DNA from 2 places in the Amycolatopsis sp. VS8301801F10 genome. Region 2 is predicted to be linked to the other one. Evidence: riboswitches for the same ligand, from Rfam matches in the RefSeq annotation. Region 2 holds a riboswitch; the other holds the start of a gene.
The links. A riboswitch is a leader RNA that binds a small molecule or an ion and turns the genes downstream of it on or off. The one in region 2 is predicted to bind thiamine pyrophosphate.

Region 1 (8,020 bases), 580 kb from region 2:
GGGGATTCGCGAAACGGCGACCGAACTGGGACGGGCAGCTAGCTCGGTCTCGGAAACCTTTGCTTCGTTGCGCGCAGCTGGGCTGGTCACCGACCATCGCGAGCCCGTCGTGCCGGAGTTGTTTTGGGAGCTCGCTGAGCATTGGAAACCGGTCAGCGTGGATGTTGCGAGCGTTCCACGGCCAGGCGGGGGTCGAGAAAACTCGGTATTGAATTTAGGTTTCGACGACGTCGAGTCGACTGTCGGATGGGCACTGACCGACACGATGGCGGCGGTTCACTACGATGCTCCGCTGTCGGTGCGGGCCGATCACCCGCTGGACTTTTACGTTCCTGATCAAAGCGTGCTGCGTCGCGCCGCTCGCTTGCTGGGGACCGCAACGGCACCATCCGACAGGGCGGCCAGCATCCGGGTTGCCCCGACGCCTCTTGCCTGCGCCCGGCGCGTTGACGCGACGGCATGGGCAGATGAGCCGTGGCCATTGGCCAACCCGCTGTTCGTGGCGCTCGATCTCGCGCAGGACCCCGGGCGTGGCCGGGAGATCCTGGACATGTGGACGCTAGAGAAACCTTGGCACCGTGTCTGGTGAGACTCGAAGGGTTGTTCTCGCCGGCAGTTCCATGACTCGGCTCGTGAGTGCGATACCCGTCGTTGCTGAGAGGACGGGGCGGCAGGTCGTTCTCGTGGGTGGCCTTGCGGTCATGTGCAGGCTCTCTTCGCCTTACCGGGCAACGGTTGACCTCGATACCGTTGACCACCGGGCGGCGCACGAGCGCTCGCAGCTCGAACTGCTCGTGGAGACTGGGGCTACCCGGAGCGGCCCGTCCGGCGTTCTGATTGATACGCCGCACGGCGAGGTGCAGGTCGACGTCTTGGAGGTCACAGACGCCGAGATCGAAGATCTTCCTGCCGACCCGACCGATCGTTTGCACGTCCAGTCTCATGCTTGGGCGGCATCGACCGCCTCCGCGCTCGAACTGGACGCGGCCGGGCTCAAGCCGCTGACGGTGCTGGTGGCTGAACCCGGCCCGATCATCGCGATGAAGCTGCAGTCGATCATGAATCGCGGATCGGCGAAAGAGGGTACCGATCTTCTTGACATCGTTCGCGTCACGCTCGACCGCGAATGCGGTCCTCTTTCCCGAGACCAACTTGAGATCGCCGATTCTCAGTTGCGCGCTGATGCGCTGCTTCACGCGAGACGATGGTTTGACCAGACAGCAGAACGCTCTCTGCGAAAGATTCAGGCAGTCCCGGAAAGCGGTGAGATCGAGATCGACGACGTTCGGCTGGTCGGGGAGCTGCTCGTCGCCGCGCTCGAAGGATAGCGGCCGGTTCGTATCCACGGTGGTGAGACGTTGCCTCATCGCGGAAGCGGTGGAGTTCCGCTTCAACGTCTGAGGCGGGTTCGCTGCCGGACAAGGCTGCGGGCACGAAATTGTCGGTCCCGGTTCGTATGCTCCGGCTATGCCCGGGCTCTTCACCCCCTCCTTGGCCGGTCGGGGGAGCTAGAGGACGTCATCGCCGAATACCTTCGGGGCTACGGGTCGGTCTACTTCTACGGCACCCCGAGAGCCGACGGGATCGTGCGGAAGGTCGTCGCCGGGTTAATCGATAACTGACGAACCGGCCTCAGCAGGACACTGGCCCACCGAGGCCGGAGGCCAAGGGGTCAGTTCAGCTCGGCGACGCTCGAAACCACCACGCCGTACAGATCTCCAATCGTCGCCAACGCGCTGGAGTGCAGCTGCTCAGCGCTAACCTCCCCAGCCGGACCCGGCAACGGCCGCGTGGCGCAGGCGTCTGCGACGACGGTGGGCTGGTTGCCGCGCAGGAACGCGCCCTCCGTGGTGAACGTGACGCACATGTTCGTCATGAACCCGGCGATCACCACGTTCTTGTGCCCGGCCGCGTCGACCCGGGCTCCCAGGTCGGTGTTCACGAAGGCATTCGGTGCGCCCTTGACGACAACCGGTTCGCCCTCGAGCGGGGCGACGTCCGGGTGGATGCTGCCGATCTCGGCGCGAATGTCGTACGGCGTGCCTTCGCCGCCGTCGTTGACGACGTGGATCACGGTCGCTCCTGCGGCGCGGGCCTTGGCGAGCAACTGCCGGGCCGCGGTCAGGGCCGGGCGCCAGCTTTCCAGTTCCATGACGCCGCGGGTGTAGGTGTTCTGGTAGTCGACCAGGATCAGCGTCGCGTCGGCCAGCGTTGCCGGGGTCTGGTCGAGGCCGTTCAGCTCCCGCAGCGTTTTCCTTGCCATGGTGGGGTTTCCTCTCGTTTTCGTTCCGCACGATCGACGCTAGACTCGGCACCGGGATGTCGGCAATGACATGCAAAGCGCAAAAACCGACATGAGGGGGGTGCGGATGGAGAGGCTGCTGGTCGTCGTCCTGTTCGACCGGATCGACCTGCTCGACGTGACCGGGCCCGCCGAGGTGTTTTCCTTGCTGCAGCGGGAAATGGACCGGCCGACCGGCTACCGGGTGGTGCTCGCGGCCGAGACGCTTGAGCCGGTCACCACCTCGGCTGGCGTGCGGGTCTTGCCGGACGTGACGTTCGCGGAGCTGTCCGGGAAGGCGATCGACACGCTGATCGTGCCGGGTGCGGTTACGACGGGAGAGAACGGGGAGATCGTCGCGCGGTGCGACGCGGCGGTGGTCGAGGAGGTCCGTCGGCTGGCTGCGCGGACGCGCCGCGTGACCTCAGTCTGCGTCGGTGCGCACATCCTCGCGGCGGCTGGACTGCTCGACGGCAAACGCGCCACGACGCACTGGTCGACCGCCCGGCAGCTCGCCGCCGAGCATCCGGAGGTGACCGTCGACGCGGACCCGATCTTCATCCGTGACGGTTCCGTGTGGACGGGCGCCGGGCTGAGCGCGTGCCTCGACCTCGCGCTGGCCCTGGTCGCCGACGATTTCGGGCCGGAGCTGGCCTCGCGGGTGGCTCGGCAGCTGGTGATGTTCTTGCGCCGGCCGGGCGGGCAGAGCCAGTTCAGCGTGTCGCTGGAACCCGCGTCCGCGACTCGGCGGGTCGACGAGTTGCGGCAGTACATCGCGGCTCATCTGGCGGATCCGCTGACGGTGTCCGACCTCGCCGCGCAAGCGCACGTGACGGACCGGCAGCTCACCCGGGTGTTCAAGGCGGAGCTGGGGATGACGCCCGCCGCCTACGTCGAGCACGCGCGGGTCGAGGCGGCGAGGCATCGGCTGGAGACGACTGAGGAAACTCTGTCGAGAATTGCCAGGAACTGCGGATTCGGCACTGTTTCGACGCTTAACCGGTCTTTTCGGAGGACGTTGAAGACGACGCCGAGTGAATACCGCGAGCGGTTCCGGATCGCCTAGGCCGCCAGCGGAATATTCCTTGCGGCACACCAATTCCCCGGCTGAATAGCCGACTGGACCTTCGCTACGATCATCCCCGCATTCAGCGAGGGGGTTCGAATGGCCAAAAAACAGCCGTCCCCGACAGCGCCGCCCTGGACCTATCGCGACGACGTGCTGAGTTACACCTGCCACCTGGCGGGCGACGCCGACCTCAGCCAGGTCGAGGAAGTGCTCGCGCCGTTTCCCGGCCGGAACGTGGCTGGCGAACGGTTCTGGGCTGCCGGATCAGTCGTGGTTTCGGACTACCGGGCGCTCGGGGACGGAAGCTGGAGCGTGTCGACGCCGTTCGTGTTCGGAACGGGGGCGGTCGGCGCCGGGCTCGTGGCCGGGTCGCTGGTGGGCGGGGCGATCGCCCGGTCGCGGGCACGGCAGGCGGCGGCCGCGGCCGCGGTGCCGCGCTGGGTGCCGATCGAGCAGGGCGGCATCTACCTGAGCCCGCACGGCTTCCACCTCTATACGCCGCGCGTGCTCGCGTGGAGCTGGAACTCGATCACCGGCGCGACAATGGTCGCCCCGGCGGTCGCGCACGTGACGGGGGACAGCAAAAACGGCCCAGTCTCCTGGCTGATCCAGTCGGAATGGGCCGAACTGCTCTTCGTGACGTGGGCGAACGCCATGCACCCGCGGCATCCGCAGCTCGTCACCGGGCAGTGGCTGCCGCCGGGCTGGGTCGAGCACGCTCAGCGGCATCAGCGGGTCCCGGCTTTGCCGCCCGCGGGCCCGGTGACCTGACTCACGCGGGCAGCGCTCAGCCGAGCAGGCCGAGCACCACCATCGACAGGAGCACGACGGCGGTCGAGAACACCGCGACCCACGTGCGCTGCGCGGCGGTGAGCTGGGTGGATGTGCTGTTCATGGCGGGTCCTAGCGGGGCGAGTGCCGACGATTCCGCTGGGATAGCGCCTTGATCTAGCTCACTGTTACCGCCTGTGATCAAGGTCACGTCGAGTGCGCGCGGTGTGCCACAGCACGCCGCCCGCGGCGGCCACCATCAGGGCGAACGAACCCATTCCCACCACGACTGCCTGAACCATGCTGACCTCCTTCTCGTCGTCTGTCCGGAAGACGCGCGAAGGGGCCGCTCATGGTGCCAGGGTTGCCGACATCACACCTGGTCAGCGGGCCGCCAGCAGCTCGTCGATCCGGCGGGCCAGCGCGAAATCGGCTTCGGTCAGCCCGCCGAGGGAGTGGGTGCTGAGGCGGAACGTGAGGGTGCGCCAGCGGATGTCGATGTCGGGGTGGTGGCCGGCTTCCTCGGCGAGTTCGGCCACCCGGTCCACCACCTCGATCGCCGCCGGGAAGGACGGGAGTTCGGCGGTGCGCACGATGGTCGCCGCGTCGCGCTGCCACTCCGGGACGGTGCCGAGGGCCTGCTCCACTGCCGAGTCGTTCAATAGTTGCGTCATCGCTCCATGGTGTCGGCTACGCTGCGGCATTGCCACGGGAGTCCGGTACGCCGGGCTGAGAGGCGGGTCCGACAGCCCGCGACCGTTCGCACCTGGATCCGGATCATGCCGGCGTAGGGAGGCCGTATCGCTCTCCCTCATCCGGCGCAGTGCAGGAGGGGAAGAATGATGTCGCGGACCGTCCGCACGGTGGCAGGCCTTGCCGGGGTTTCGATGCTCGCCAGCGCTTGCTCGCTGTCCGGCGGCGACTCCGGCGGGTCGTCCGCGAGCTCGGACCAGAAGACGCCGACCGTCACGCTGGTCACGCACGATTCGTTCGCCGCGCCGCAGGACGTGCTCGACGCCTTCCAGCGCCAGTCCGGGATCAAGCTCAAGATCCTCAAATCCGGCGACGCCGGCGCGCTCACCAACAAGCTCGTGCTCACCAAGGGCAACCCGATCGGCGACGTCGCGTACGGGGTCGACAACACCTTCGCCTCGCGCGCGCTCAGCGAGGGCGTTTTCCAGCCCTACACGAGCCCGGAGGCCGACCGCGGCCCGCAGCGTTACTCCGTCGACCCGCAGCACCGGCTGGCGGCGGTCGACCTCGGCGACGTCTGCGTGAACATCGACCCGGCCTACTTCGCGAGCAAGGGCCTCCCGGAGCCGAAGAGCTACGACGACCTCGCCGACCCCAAGTACAAGGACCTGACCGTCGCGGAGAGCCCGGCCACCGCGTCGCCGGGGCTGGCCTTCCTGCTCGGCACGGTCGCGAAGTACGGCGAGGACGGCTGGAAGGGCTACTGGCAGAAGCTGAAGGACAACGGCCTCAAGACCGTCAGCGGCTGGGAGGAGGCCTACACCAAGGACTTCTCCGGCTCGTCGGGCAAGGGCCCGCGGCCGATCGTCGTGTCCTACGCCTCGTCGCCGGCCGCGGAGGTCGGCGAGGACGGCAAGCCGCGCACCAAGGCGCTGCTCGACACCTGCTTCCGCCAGGTCGAGTACGCGGGCGTGCTCACCAACGGCAAGCAGGTCCCGCAGGCGCAGAAGGTCGTCGACTTCCTGTTGTCGCAGCAGTTCCAGACGACGGTCGCGGCGAACATGTACGTCTACCCGGCGCGCCAGGGCGTCGAACTGCCCGCCGGCTGGGCCACCGCGGCTCCGCTGCCGCAGGCTCCGGCCACCATGCCCGCGGACAAGGTGCAGGCCGGCCGGGAGAAGTGGATCGGGGAATGGCGCTCGCTCATGGGCGCGTGATCCCCGCGCGCACCATCGGGCTCACGCTGCTCGGCCTGCTGCCGGTCGCGTTCCTGGTGGTGTTCTTCGCCTGGCCGGTCGTCGCGATCGTCGGCCGGGGGTTCTCCGCGGGCGGCGTCGACACCGTGCTCGGCGACCCGCGGACGTGGCGGCTCGCCGGGTTCACGCTCGCCAGCGCGGCCGCGTCGACCGTCGTCGCGGTGCTCGCCGGGCTGCCGGTGGCGTACCTCCTGGCGCGGGTCCGGCTGCCGGGCGTCGGCTTGGCGCGGACGATCGTGCTGGTCCCGTTCGTGCTGCCGACGGTCGTCGTCGGACTGGCGTTCCGGGCGCTCTGGCCGGACGGCGGCGTGCTGCCCCTCGTGCTGGCCAACGCGTTCTTCAACGTCGCGGTCGTCGCGCGCACGGTCGCCGGGCTGTGGGCGCACCTCGATCCGCGAGCGACCGAGGCCGCGCGGGCGCTCGGAGCATCGCCGTGGCGGGCGTTCCGCTCGGTGACGCTGCCCGCGCTCGGCCCGGCTGTCGCGTCCGCCGCCGCGGTGGTGTTTCTGTTCTGCGCCACCAGTTTCGGCGTAGTGCTGATCCTCGGCGGCGGCAGCTACCGGACGCTGGAGACCGAGATTTACCTCCGGACGGTCGACCTGCTGGACCTCTCCGGTGCGGCCGCGTTGTCGTTGATCCAGTTCGCCGCCGTCGTCGCCGCGCTGGTTCTCGGGGCGATGGCGCGCCGGAAGCGGGAGAACGCGGTGAAGTTGCGGTCCGCGCAGGTCACCGCGCGTCGGCCGCGGGGCGGGGAGTGGTGGACGGTCGGTGCCGCCGTGGTGGTGCTTGGTCTGCTGCTGACGCCGATTGTGTCGCTGCTCGTCGAATCGGTGTCCAGTTCGGACGGGTGGAGTCTCGCTGGGTATCGGGCGCTGAATACCGTCGGGCAGAACGACGCGCTGCAGGTGTCCGGCTGGATCGCGGCGCAGAATTCCCTCGCCGCGGCCACGGATGCGACGTTGCTGGCGATGGCCGTCGGCCTGGTCGCGAGCGTCGTGCTGGTCGCGCTTCGCCGTTCGCCGGGCGGGCTCGCGCGCGGGATGGGCGAGACCATGGACGTCGCGTTGATGCTGCCGTTGGGCGTCTCCGCGGTGACCGTCGGCTTCGGTTACCTCGTGACGCTCGACGCGCTGCCCGGCGACCTGCGCACGTCGCCGCTGCTCGTGCCCTTCGCCCAAGCGCTCGTGATCATGCCGCTGGTGGTGCGGATGATCTTGCCGGTGCTGCGCGCGGTCGACATCCGGTTGCGCCAGGCCGCCGCGACGCTCGGCGCGAGCCCGGCGCGGGTGTGGCGGGAGATCGACTTCCCGCTGGTCGCGCGGTCCGTGGTGGCCGCGGCGGGCTTCGGCTACGTCGTCGCGCTCGGCGAGTTCGGCGCGACCAGCTTCCTCGCCCGGCCGGACGCGCCGACGCTCCCGGTGGCCGTCGCGACGCTGATCAGCCGGCCGGGCGAGCTGAACAACCAGATGGCGTACGCCTCGTGCGCCCTGCTCATGGTGGTGACTGTGGTGGCGGTGGCGCTGATCGACCGGTTCGGCTCGGTCCGCGGCGCCAGCACGGTCGGGGAGTTCTGATGGCGCTGACGGTACGGGACCTGACTGTCCACTATGGAGCGTTCGCCGCGGTCCGCGACGCGAAGCTGGACATCGCCGACGGCGAGGTGCTCGCGTTGCTGGGCCCGTCCGGGTCGGGCAAGTCGACACTGCTGCGCGCGATCACCGGACTGGAGCCGGTGTCGTCCGGGTCGGTGTCGTGGGACGGCGCCGATCTCGCCGCGGTGCCGGTGCACAAGCGCGAATTCGGGTTGGTCTTCCAGGACGGACAGCTCTTTCCGCACCGCGATGTCGCCGCGAACATCGCGTTCGGCCTGCGGATGCACGGGGTGCCTCGCGAACGGCACGCGGCGCGCGTCAAGGAACTGCTGAAGCTGGTCGGGCTGGAAGGCTACGA
Region 2 (8,020 bases):
GGACCTTCCTCACCTGCGGGGTGCACGGCCTGGTCGCGGTCACCGCGGTCACCGTCCAGAACACGCTCGGCGTGCACGACCGCGCCGACCTGCCGCCGCACATCGTCGCCGGGCAGATCCAGGCGGTCGCGGAGGACATGGGCGTCGGCGCGGCGAAGACCGGCATGCTCGCGTCCGCGGAGATCATCCACGCCGTCGCGGCGGCCTGCGACAAGGCCGGAATCGGACGCGACGGCGCTATCCCGTTCGTGGTCGACCCGGTGGCCGCGGCGATGACCGGCCAGTCGCTGTTCGACGACAACGGCCTCGCCGCGCTGCGCGACCAACTCCTGCCGCGCGCCACCGTGCTCACCCCGAACCTGGACGAGGTGCGGCTGCTCACCGGCATGACCGTGACCGACCGCGAAGGCATGCACACCGCGGCCGTCGTGCTGCACCAGCTGGGCCCGAAGTACGTGCTCGTGAAGAGCGGCCACCTGCAGTCCGACCCGGAATGCGTCGACCTGCTTTTCGACGGTTCGACGTTCGTGGAACTGCCTGGCCCGCGCTGGCAGACGCCGCACACCCACGGGGCTGGCGACACGATGGCGTCCGCGCTGACCGCGGGGCTGGCCAAGGGGATGTCCGTGGTCGAGGCGGCGCGCTACGGCAAATGGTTCGTCTCCCAGGCCGTCGAACACTCCTACCCGATGGGCGCGAAAGTCGGCCCCGTCTCCGCGTTCTGGCGGCTCGCCCCCGAGGAGCGCTAGCCCTCGTCGGAGATCAGGGCTTCCAGCGCGGGCAGCGCGGCGATGATCGACTCCCGGGCCTCGGGCGTGAGCCGGTCGAGGCGGCGGTTCAGTTCCTGCACCCGGGTGGACCGGACGCCGGAGACGAGGCGTTCGCCTTCCTCGGTGGCGCGGGCCAGCCAGGCGCGCCGGTCGACCGGGTCGGATTCGCGGGTGACGTAACCGGCCTCCACCAGCGTGGCCACGATGCGCGACATAGTGGCCGCCGCGACGCCTTCCTTCGCGGCGAGGTCGCCGAGGCGCAGCTCGCCGAAGTGGACGAGCGTGGCCAGCGCGGAGATGGACCCGTGTCCAGGTCCGGGCGCGCCGGCCTGGCGCAGCGAGCGGGAAAGCCGCCCCACCGCGAGATACAACCGGCCCGTTACGTCCTGGACCGAGGAAAGAGTCACGATCGGCTCCTTCTGACGCTGGTGCCCGCCGCTGGGTGCGCCGGAAAGGGTGCCGTCAACCATACGGCGTGCCCGTGCTCAATCCGTGTCAAGCGCGGGAGAAATCACCATAACCCGCCGATTTGTGCAGCTTGGCCGCCCATTCAGAGCACTGAAACGTCGAGCGGAAGCTCCGCGGGCGGCGGCAGCGGCGCGGCCGCCTCGGCCCGGAACGACTGCAGCAGAAAGCCGGCGAGCCGACGCGACGCCGCCGGTGCCGCGGCTCCCGCGCCCGCCCGCAGGCCGCCGTTCGCCAGCAAGATCAGCGACAGGTCGGAAACCGCGAAGTCGGCGCGCAGCGCACCGGCTTCCTGCGCCCGGCGGATCAGCTCGGCGAACGCCCGCAACGCCCGGTCCCGCAGCTGTCCGAAGGCGGCCTGATCCGGCAGCGCGGTCACGATCGCGGCGGAGAAACCGTGGTTGCGCGCCTGCATCGCGCACACTTCCTCGATCACCCGGCAAAAGCCGCGCCACGGATCGGGGTCGGCGAGCGCCTCGTCGAGCATGCTCGCGCATTCGGCCATCGGCTCGGCGAAGGCTTCGGCGATCAGGTCGGCTTTGGTCGGGAAATGCCGGTACACGGTGGCCACGCCGAGACCGGCACGGCGCGCCAGCTCGCTCATCGACACGTCCAGGCCCTCGGTCTCGAAGGTGCGTTCGGCGACCTCGAGGATCTGCGCGCGATTGTGGGCGGCGTCGGTGCGCAACCGAGTCGATTTTTCCGGCACTCTCTCACTTTAGGCGAATCGGAAGACCCTTTCCACTTTCCGTGCTAGAAGTGGAACATGCCTTCCACTTCGATGAACGCCATCGTCTACGACCGTTACGGACCGCCGGAAGTCCTGCACGAGGTGAAGGTCCCGGCACCGGTGCCCGGCCCCGGCGAAGTCCTGGTCCGGGTGCGCGCGCTGTCGGTCAACGGCGGCGAACTCGCCATGCGGTCCGGGAAGCTGCTTCCGTTCAGCGGCAAGCGTTTTCCCAAGCGGGTCGGCCTGGACCTGGTCGGCGAGGTCGCCGCGCCCGGAACGAGCCGGTTCGCCGCCGGCGATCTCGTCTGGGGCGTCGGGCGGCGGATGGGCACCGCCGCCGAGTACTACGCGATGGCCGCGGATCGGCTGGACCACGTGCCTGCCGGGCTCGATCCCGCGCAGGCGGCGTCGCTGCTGGCGGGTACCACCGCGATCACCGCGCTGCGCGACAAGGCCAGGCTCAAACCCGGCGAACGCCTGCTGATCCGCGGCGCGACCGGCGGGGTCGGCTTCGTGGCCACCCAGCTCGGCAAAGCGATGGGCGCGCACGTGACCGGGCTGGCGAGCGCCAAAAACCTGGAGCTGGCAAGGGAACTCGGCGCGGACGTCGCGCTCGACTACCGCGATCCGGGGGACCTGGGGAAGTTCGACGTCATCCTCGACACCGTCGGCCGGGACCTAGGCGCGTTCCGGCGGCTGCTGACCCCGCGCGGGCGGATGGTCGCGATCGCGTTCGACCTCGCCCATCCGGCCCGCACGCTCGGCTACCTGGCGGCGAACTCGCTGCGCCCTGCCCGCTGGGTGCGGGCGTTCAGCGGGAACCCGAAGGCGGATCTGCTCGCTGACCTGAGCCGGTGGGTCGACGCGGGGTTGGTGCGGCCGCTGGTGGATCGGGTGTTTCCGTTCGCCGATATCGCCGAAGCACACCGCGCGCTGGAAAACGGCGGTGTGCGCGGCAAAATCGTCGTCGAGGCGTAGCTCACCGAGGCGGGCTCGACGCCTGCGCCCAGAACCGCTGCGGCACCCGCCCCGCACCCCGTGCCAGGTACCCGGCCTCCACCGCGCTTCGCATCGCCAGCGCCATCCGCTCCGGATCCGCTGCGCGGGTGACCGCGGTCGACAGCAGCACCGCCGAGCAGCCGAGTTCCATCGCCAGCGTCGCGTCCGAGGCCGTGCCGATCCCCGCGTCCAGCACGATCGGCACCGACGCGCGCGAGACGATCAGCTCGATGTTGTGCGGGTTCCGGATGCCCAGCCCAGTGCCGATCGGGGCGCCGAGCGGCATCACCGCGGCGCAGCCCGCCTCCTCCAGGCGGAGGGCGAGCACCGGGTCGTCGTTGGTGTACACGAACACCGTGAACCCGTCCGCCACCAGGCGTTCGGCTGCTTCGAGGGTCTCCAGCGGGTCGGGCAGCAGGGTGCGGTCGTCGGCGTGCACCTCGAGTTTGACCAGGTTCGTTTCCAGCGCCTCGCGGGCCAGCTGGGCGGTGAGCACGGCCTCGGCCGCGGTCCGGCAGCCCGCGGTGTTGGGCAGCAGCTCGATGTCCAAGCGCCGCAACAACTCCAGCACGCCCGAACCGCCCTCGGCGTCGGCGCGGCGCATCGCCACGGTGGTGAGCTGGGTGCCCGACGCGACGAGCGCTCGTTCCAGCACTTCGAGATTCGCCGCGCCACCGGTGCCGATGATCAGCCGCGACGACAGCTTGTGCTCGCCGATGATCAGGTCGTCCATGCTCAACCTCCTTGAACCGCGGTCAGCACTTCGAGCTGCGCGCCCTTCGGCACGACCGCTTCTTCCCATTCGCCACGCCGAACGACCTCGCCGTTGACCGCGACGGCCACGCCCCGGCGTTCCGCGCCCAGCGCGTCGAGGACCGCGGAAACGGTGCTGTCGTCGGGGAATTCCCGCCATTCGCCGTTGACCTTGATCTCCATCAGACTCGCTCCTTTTCCAGACGGGCGGGCGTCGCCGCGGCGACCTCCGGCGGCGGGGCTTCGCCGGCCAGCCACGCGACCACGGCGTCCGCAGTCGCGGGCGCCATCAGCAAACCGTTGCGGTGGTGTCCTGTCGCCGCGTACACGCCTTCGCTCACTTCGCCGAGGTACGGCAAAGCGTCCCGGCTCGCGGCCCGCAGTCCGGCGGCGACCTCCACCAGCTCGTACTCCGTGATGCCGGGCAGGATCCGCTCCGCGCCTTCCAGCAACTCGCGTACGCCGCGCGCGGTGACAGCCTGGTCGAAACCGGCTTCGTACTGCGTCGCGCCAAGGACCAGTTCGCCGTCTTTTCGCGGTACCAGATAGATCGGCCGTCCTTCGACCATCGCGCGCACCGTGTACGGCGGAGGCGGCAGACACCCGCGACGCGGACGCAGCCGCAGAATCTCGCCCTTCAGCGGGCGTACGGCGTGCTCCAGCAACGGATGCAGCTGTCCGGTCCACGCGCCGGCGGCGAGGATCACCGGACCGGACACTTCGGAGAGGCTCTGCAACCGCTCGCGCCGGAACTCGACCCCACGCTTCGTAGCCGCTTCGCTCAACGCAGTGAGCAGTTTCCGGTTGTCCACGGCTAAATCGCCCGGCACGTGCAAGCCGCTGCGCACCGCGCCGAGCCCCGGCGCGAGCCGCTTCGCCTCGCGTCCGGTGAGCGTCTCGACGTCGCGGCCGAGCGAACGCAGATAGCCAGCGAGGATGTCGAGGTGCCCGGCGTCGGCGCTGTCGAACCCGACGACGATCGTGCCGTGCTCGGCGAGCCCGGGATCGGTGCCTTCGGCGGCGAGGTCGCTCGCGAAGCCGGGCCAGCGCCGCAGCGCCGCTTCCCCCAGGCTGAGCACGGCTTCCTCGCCCGGCCACGCCTCGGTGACCGGCGCGAGCATCCCGCCGGCGAGCCAGGACGCGCCGCCGCGCACGGGTTCCGGGTCGACGACCGTGACGCGCCATCCGCGAGCGGCCGCGCGCCAAGCCGCGGACAGCCCGATGACGCCGCCGCCGACGACAGTGACGGTTGTGGTGCTGGTGTTCACAGTGGAATCACGCTCCCTGCGCCGGCATGACCCGGATCAGGTTCCACGGTCGGAGCGGCAGCTCCCTCTCAGCCCGTTGCCTCGGGCTCCCGTGCGGACCCCCACACCGTAGCGCGCGGGTAACGTCACCGCCATGCCTGCCTTGACCGGAGACCAAATTCGCACCCGGCTAGCCGCCGCCCGGCTGTACCTGTGCACCGACGCCCGCTCCTCCCGAGGAGACCTAGCTGAGTTCGCCGACGCCGCGCTGGCCGGTGGCGTCGACATCGTGCAACTGCGGGACAAGACCGGAGGCGCACCGCTGGAGGCCAAGCAGGAAATCGCGGCGCTGGAGATCCTGGCAGAAGCCTGCGCCCGCCACGGAGCGCTGCTCTCGGTGAACGACCGAGCGGATGTAGCGCTGGCAGTCGGCGCCGACGTCCTGCACCTGGGCCAAGACGACATCCCGGTGCCCCTGGCCCGCCGAGTCCTGGGCGACGAGGTAGTGATCGGCCGCTCCACCCATTCGGAGGAGCAAGCCACCGCAGCCGCAACGGAACCAGGAGTGGACTACTTCTGCACCGGCCCGTGCTGGCCCACCCCCACCAAACCAGGACGATCCGCCCCAGGCCTTGACCTGGTCCGCGCAACCGCAGCAAGCGGCACAAACCGCCCGTGGTTCGCCATCGGCGGCATCGACGAACCCCGCCTGCCCGAAGTACTGGCAGCAGGCGCCACCCGCATCGTCGTAGTCCGAGCAATCACCGAAGCAGAAGACCCGAAAGCAGCCGCACAAGCACTACGAGCCCAACTCCCGTAAACACACCGCAGCCGCCGCACCCAGCCCTAAAACCGCACCGCTGCACCCAAACAGCGAGGCACCCAGCCCCTCCCCCGCACCCCGATACGAAGCCTCCCTGCGGGCGGTGGGTGCTTGTCAAGGCATCTTTCCCGCCTTGACAAGCACCCACCGCCCGTCAGCACAATTGGGCTTCGGGGTGCCCCACGCAACCAATCACCGGCAATGTCGCCCCCCAGGGCGACGAGCCGCCTACTCATTCGCGTTAGAAGGCACCCCAGGCGCAGTAGGCGTCTGACTACCGCTAGGCGCCTGCGAAGAAGTAGTCGGCTTCGAAGACGAAGACGGCGGCTGCGTCTGCTGCGTCGCCCGAGAAGACGGCGGAGCACTAGGCGTAGTAGCAGGCGAAGACGTCGCACTCCCCGACCGAGACGGACCCCCAGAAGGAACCTGCGGCTCAGTACTGGGCGAATGATCCGGCCGATCCTCCCGCTGCTGACTGGTATCCGGCTGCCGAGGAATCAACCCGGTGGACACGCTCCCCTGGGTAGTCCAGTCCAGCCCCAGCAAGACAACCAACGCCACCACGAACGCGACTCCGGACGACCCGATGATCAACGGCCACCGCATCTTCCGAAGCTTCTCCCCGAGCCCCTCGGCAGGCTCCGGCTCCGTAGCCCGCAGCCGAACCGTCGGCATGTTCGCCAGATCAGCGGGCACGTGCACGGTCGCCGCGTCCCCTGGCGCCGACTCCCGCACCGCGTCGACCGGCACCCGCACCGGGGACAGCCCGCTGCGGCTGCGCCGAGCCGCCGTCTCGAGAGCCTTCCGAGCAGCATCACGAGTGCGTTGCAGAGAACGCAGGTACAACTCGCCTCCGACGGTGCTGACCACACTGGCCACCCCGGCGCCGATGACGGTGCCCGCGACCCCCAGCGTCGAACCCAGCAACGCGGCGGTGACCGCCGCGAGCGCCGCGGCGAGCACCGAGGTCATCCGGAGGTTCTTCTTGTCCTCCTTGGCTTCCTTCTGCTCCTCGCTCATGATTCCGATCTGATCGTTTCCCAGCCGTTGGTCTCTGTTTCTTCAACGGTTAAGTCGCGTGAGGTGCTCCCTTCGTTGCCCCGAGGTGAGGGACGCCACGTTGACTGTCCACAATGGATAGACTAAAGCTCACACTTTCCTGACATACTCGCCTCATGCACCTCGTGACGATCTCCGACATCGAAACCGCGGCCGGACGGGTGAAGGGCACCGCGGTGCGCACCCCGCTGCTGCGTCAGCTCTGGGTTCCCGGCGAATTCTGGGTGAAACCCGAGAGCCTGCAACCGATCGGCGCGTTCAAGATCCGCGGCGCGTACAACGCGATCGCCGCACTCACCGACGCCGAACGGGAACGCGGAGTGGTCGCGTATTCGAGCGGCAACCACGCGCAAGCAGTCGCGTACGCCGCCCGCGAATTCGGGATTCCGGCGGTGATCGTGGTGCCGGACGTGACGCCGCGGCTGAAGGTCGAAGCCACCCTCCGCTGGGGCGCGGAGGTCCGCGAGGTGCCGATCGCGGAACGGGAATCGGCGGCGCTCGCCCTCGCCGAGGAACGCGGCCTCACGCTGATCCCGCCGTTCGACCACCCGGACATCATCGCCGGGCAGGGCACCGTCGGGCTGGAGATCGCCGAGGACCTGCCGGACGTCGAAACCGTGCTGGTCCCGGTCAGCGGCGGCGGCTTCGCCTCCGGGGTCGGCACCGCGATCAAGGCGAAGTGCCCGAACGCGAAGGTCTACGGCGTCGAACCGGAACTGGCCGCCGACACCGCCGCCAGCCTCGCCGCGGGCGAGCTCGTGGACTGGCCCATCACCGACCGCGCCCGCACCATCGCGGACGGCCTGCGCGCGCAACCGTCCGAACTGACGTTCGCGCACCTGCGGCGCGTCCTGGACGGCGTGATCACGGTGACCGAGGACGAAATCCGCGACACCGTCCGGGTGCTGGCCCGCCAAGGCCGCCTGGTGACGGAGCCCAGCGGCGCCACCGCCCCGGCCGCCTACCTGCACCACGCCGACGAACTTCCGGGCGGCCGCACCGTCGCGATCGTCTCCGGAGGCAACATCGACCCGGCGATGCTGGCCGAACTGCTCGCTTAGCCCCGCGTTGGGACGGTGCCAGCGGCACTCCCCGGCCGCCGGCACGGTCCGCGCCGTGGCCGTTTGGCGCGCCCAACGCGACTTGGGAGGCCGCTCACCAGTTGACGGTCTGG

Region 1: it holds a riboswitch for thiamine pyrophosphate, as region 2 does, so the genes downstream of both, F9C11_RS13360 (thiamine ABC transporter substrate binding subunit) here and thiO (glycine oxidase ThiO) in region 2, are expected to answer to the same signal.

Annotation. Positions count from the first base shown of each region.
Region 1 is NZ_CP176065.1:2,756,057-2,764,076, forward strand. Features, by position in the region: gene F9C11_RS13330 (hypothetical protein) at 1-589, shown strand, start outside; gene F9C11_RS13335 (hypothetical protein) at 684-1,328, shown strand; gene F9C11_RS13340 (cysteine hydrolase family protein) at 1,673-2,263, opposite strand; gene F9C11_RS13345 (GlxA family transcriptional regulator) at 2,370-3,347, shown strand; gene F9C11_RS13350 (hypothetical protein) at 3,447-4,121, shown strand; gene F9C11_RS13355 (4a-hydroxytetrahydrobiopterin dehydratase) at 4,505-4,795, opposite strand; TPP riboswitch at 4,820-4,932, shown strand; gene F9C11_RS13360 (thiamine ABC transporter substrate binding subunit) at 4,964-6,031, shown strand; gene F9C11_RS13365 (ABC transporter permease) at 6,007-7,644, shown strand; gene F9C11_RS13370 (ABC transporter ATP-binding protein) at 7,644-8,020, shown strand, end outside.
Region 2 is NZ_CP176065.1:2,177,045-2,185,064, reverse strand. Features, by position in the region: gene thiD (bifunctional hydroxymethylpyrimidine kinase/phosphomethylpyrimidine kinase) at 1-749, shown strand, start outside; gene F9C11_RS10575 (MarR family winged helix-turn-helix transcriptional regulator) at 746-1,177, opposite strand; gene F9C11_RS10570 (TetR/AcrR family transcriptional regulator) at 1,321-1,944, opposite strand; gene F9C11_RS10565 (NAD(P)-dependent alcohol dehydrogenase) at 2,002-2,943, shown strand; gene F9C11_RS10560 (thiazole synthase) at 2,945-3,697, opposite strand; gene thiS (sulfur carrier protein ThiS) at 3,700-3,900, opposite strand; gene thiO (glycine oxidase ThiO) at 3,900-4,985, opposite strand; TPP riboswitch at 4,982-5,088, opposite strand; gene thiE (thiamine phosphate synthase) at 5,119-5,784, shown strand; gene F9C11_RS10540 (hypothetical protein) at 6,016-6,807, opposite strand; gene F9C11_RS10535 (threonine/serine dehydratase) at 6,963-7,907, shown strand; gene F9C11_RS10530 (SDR family NAD(P)-dependent oxidoreductase) at 8,002-8,020, opposite strand, start outside.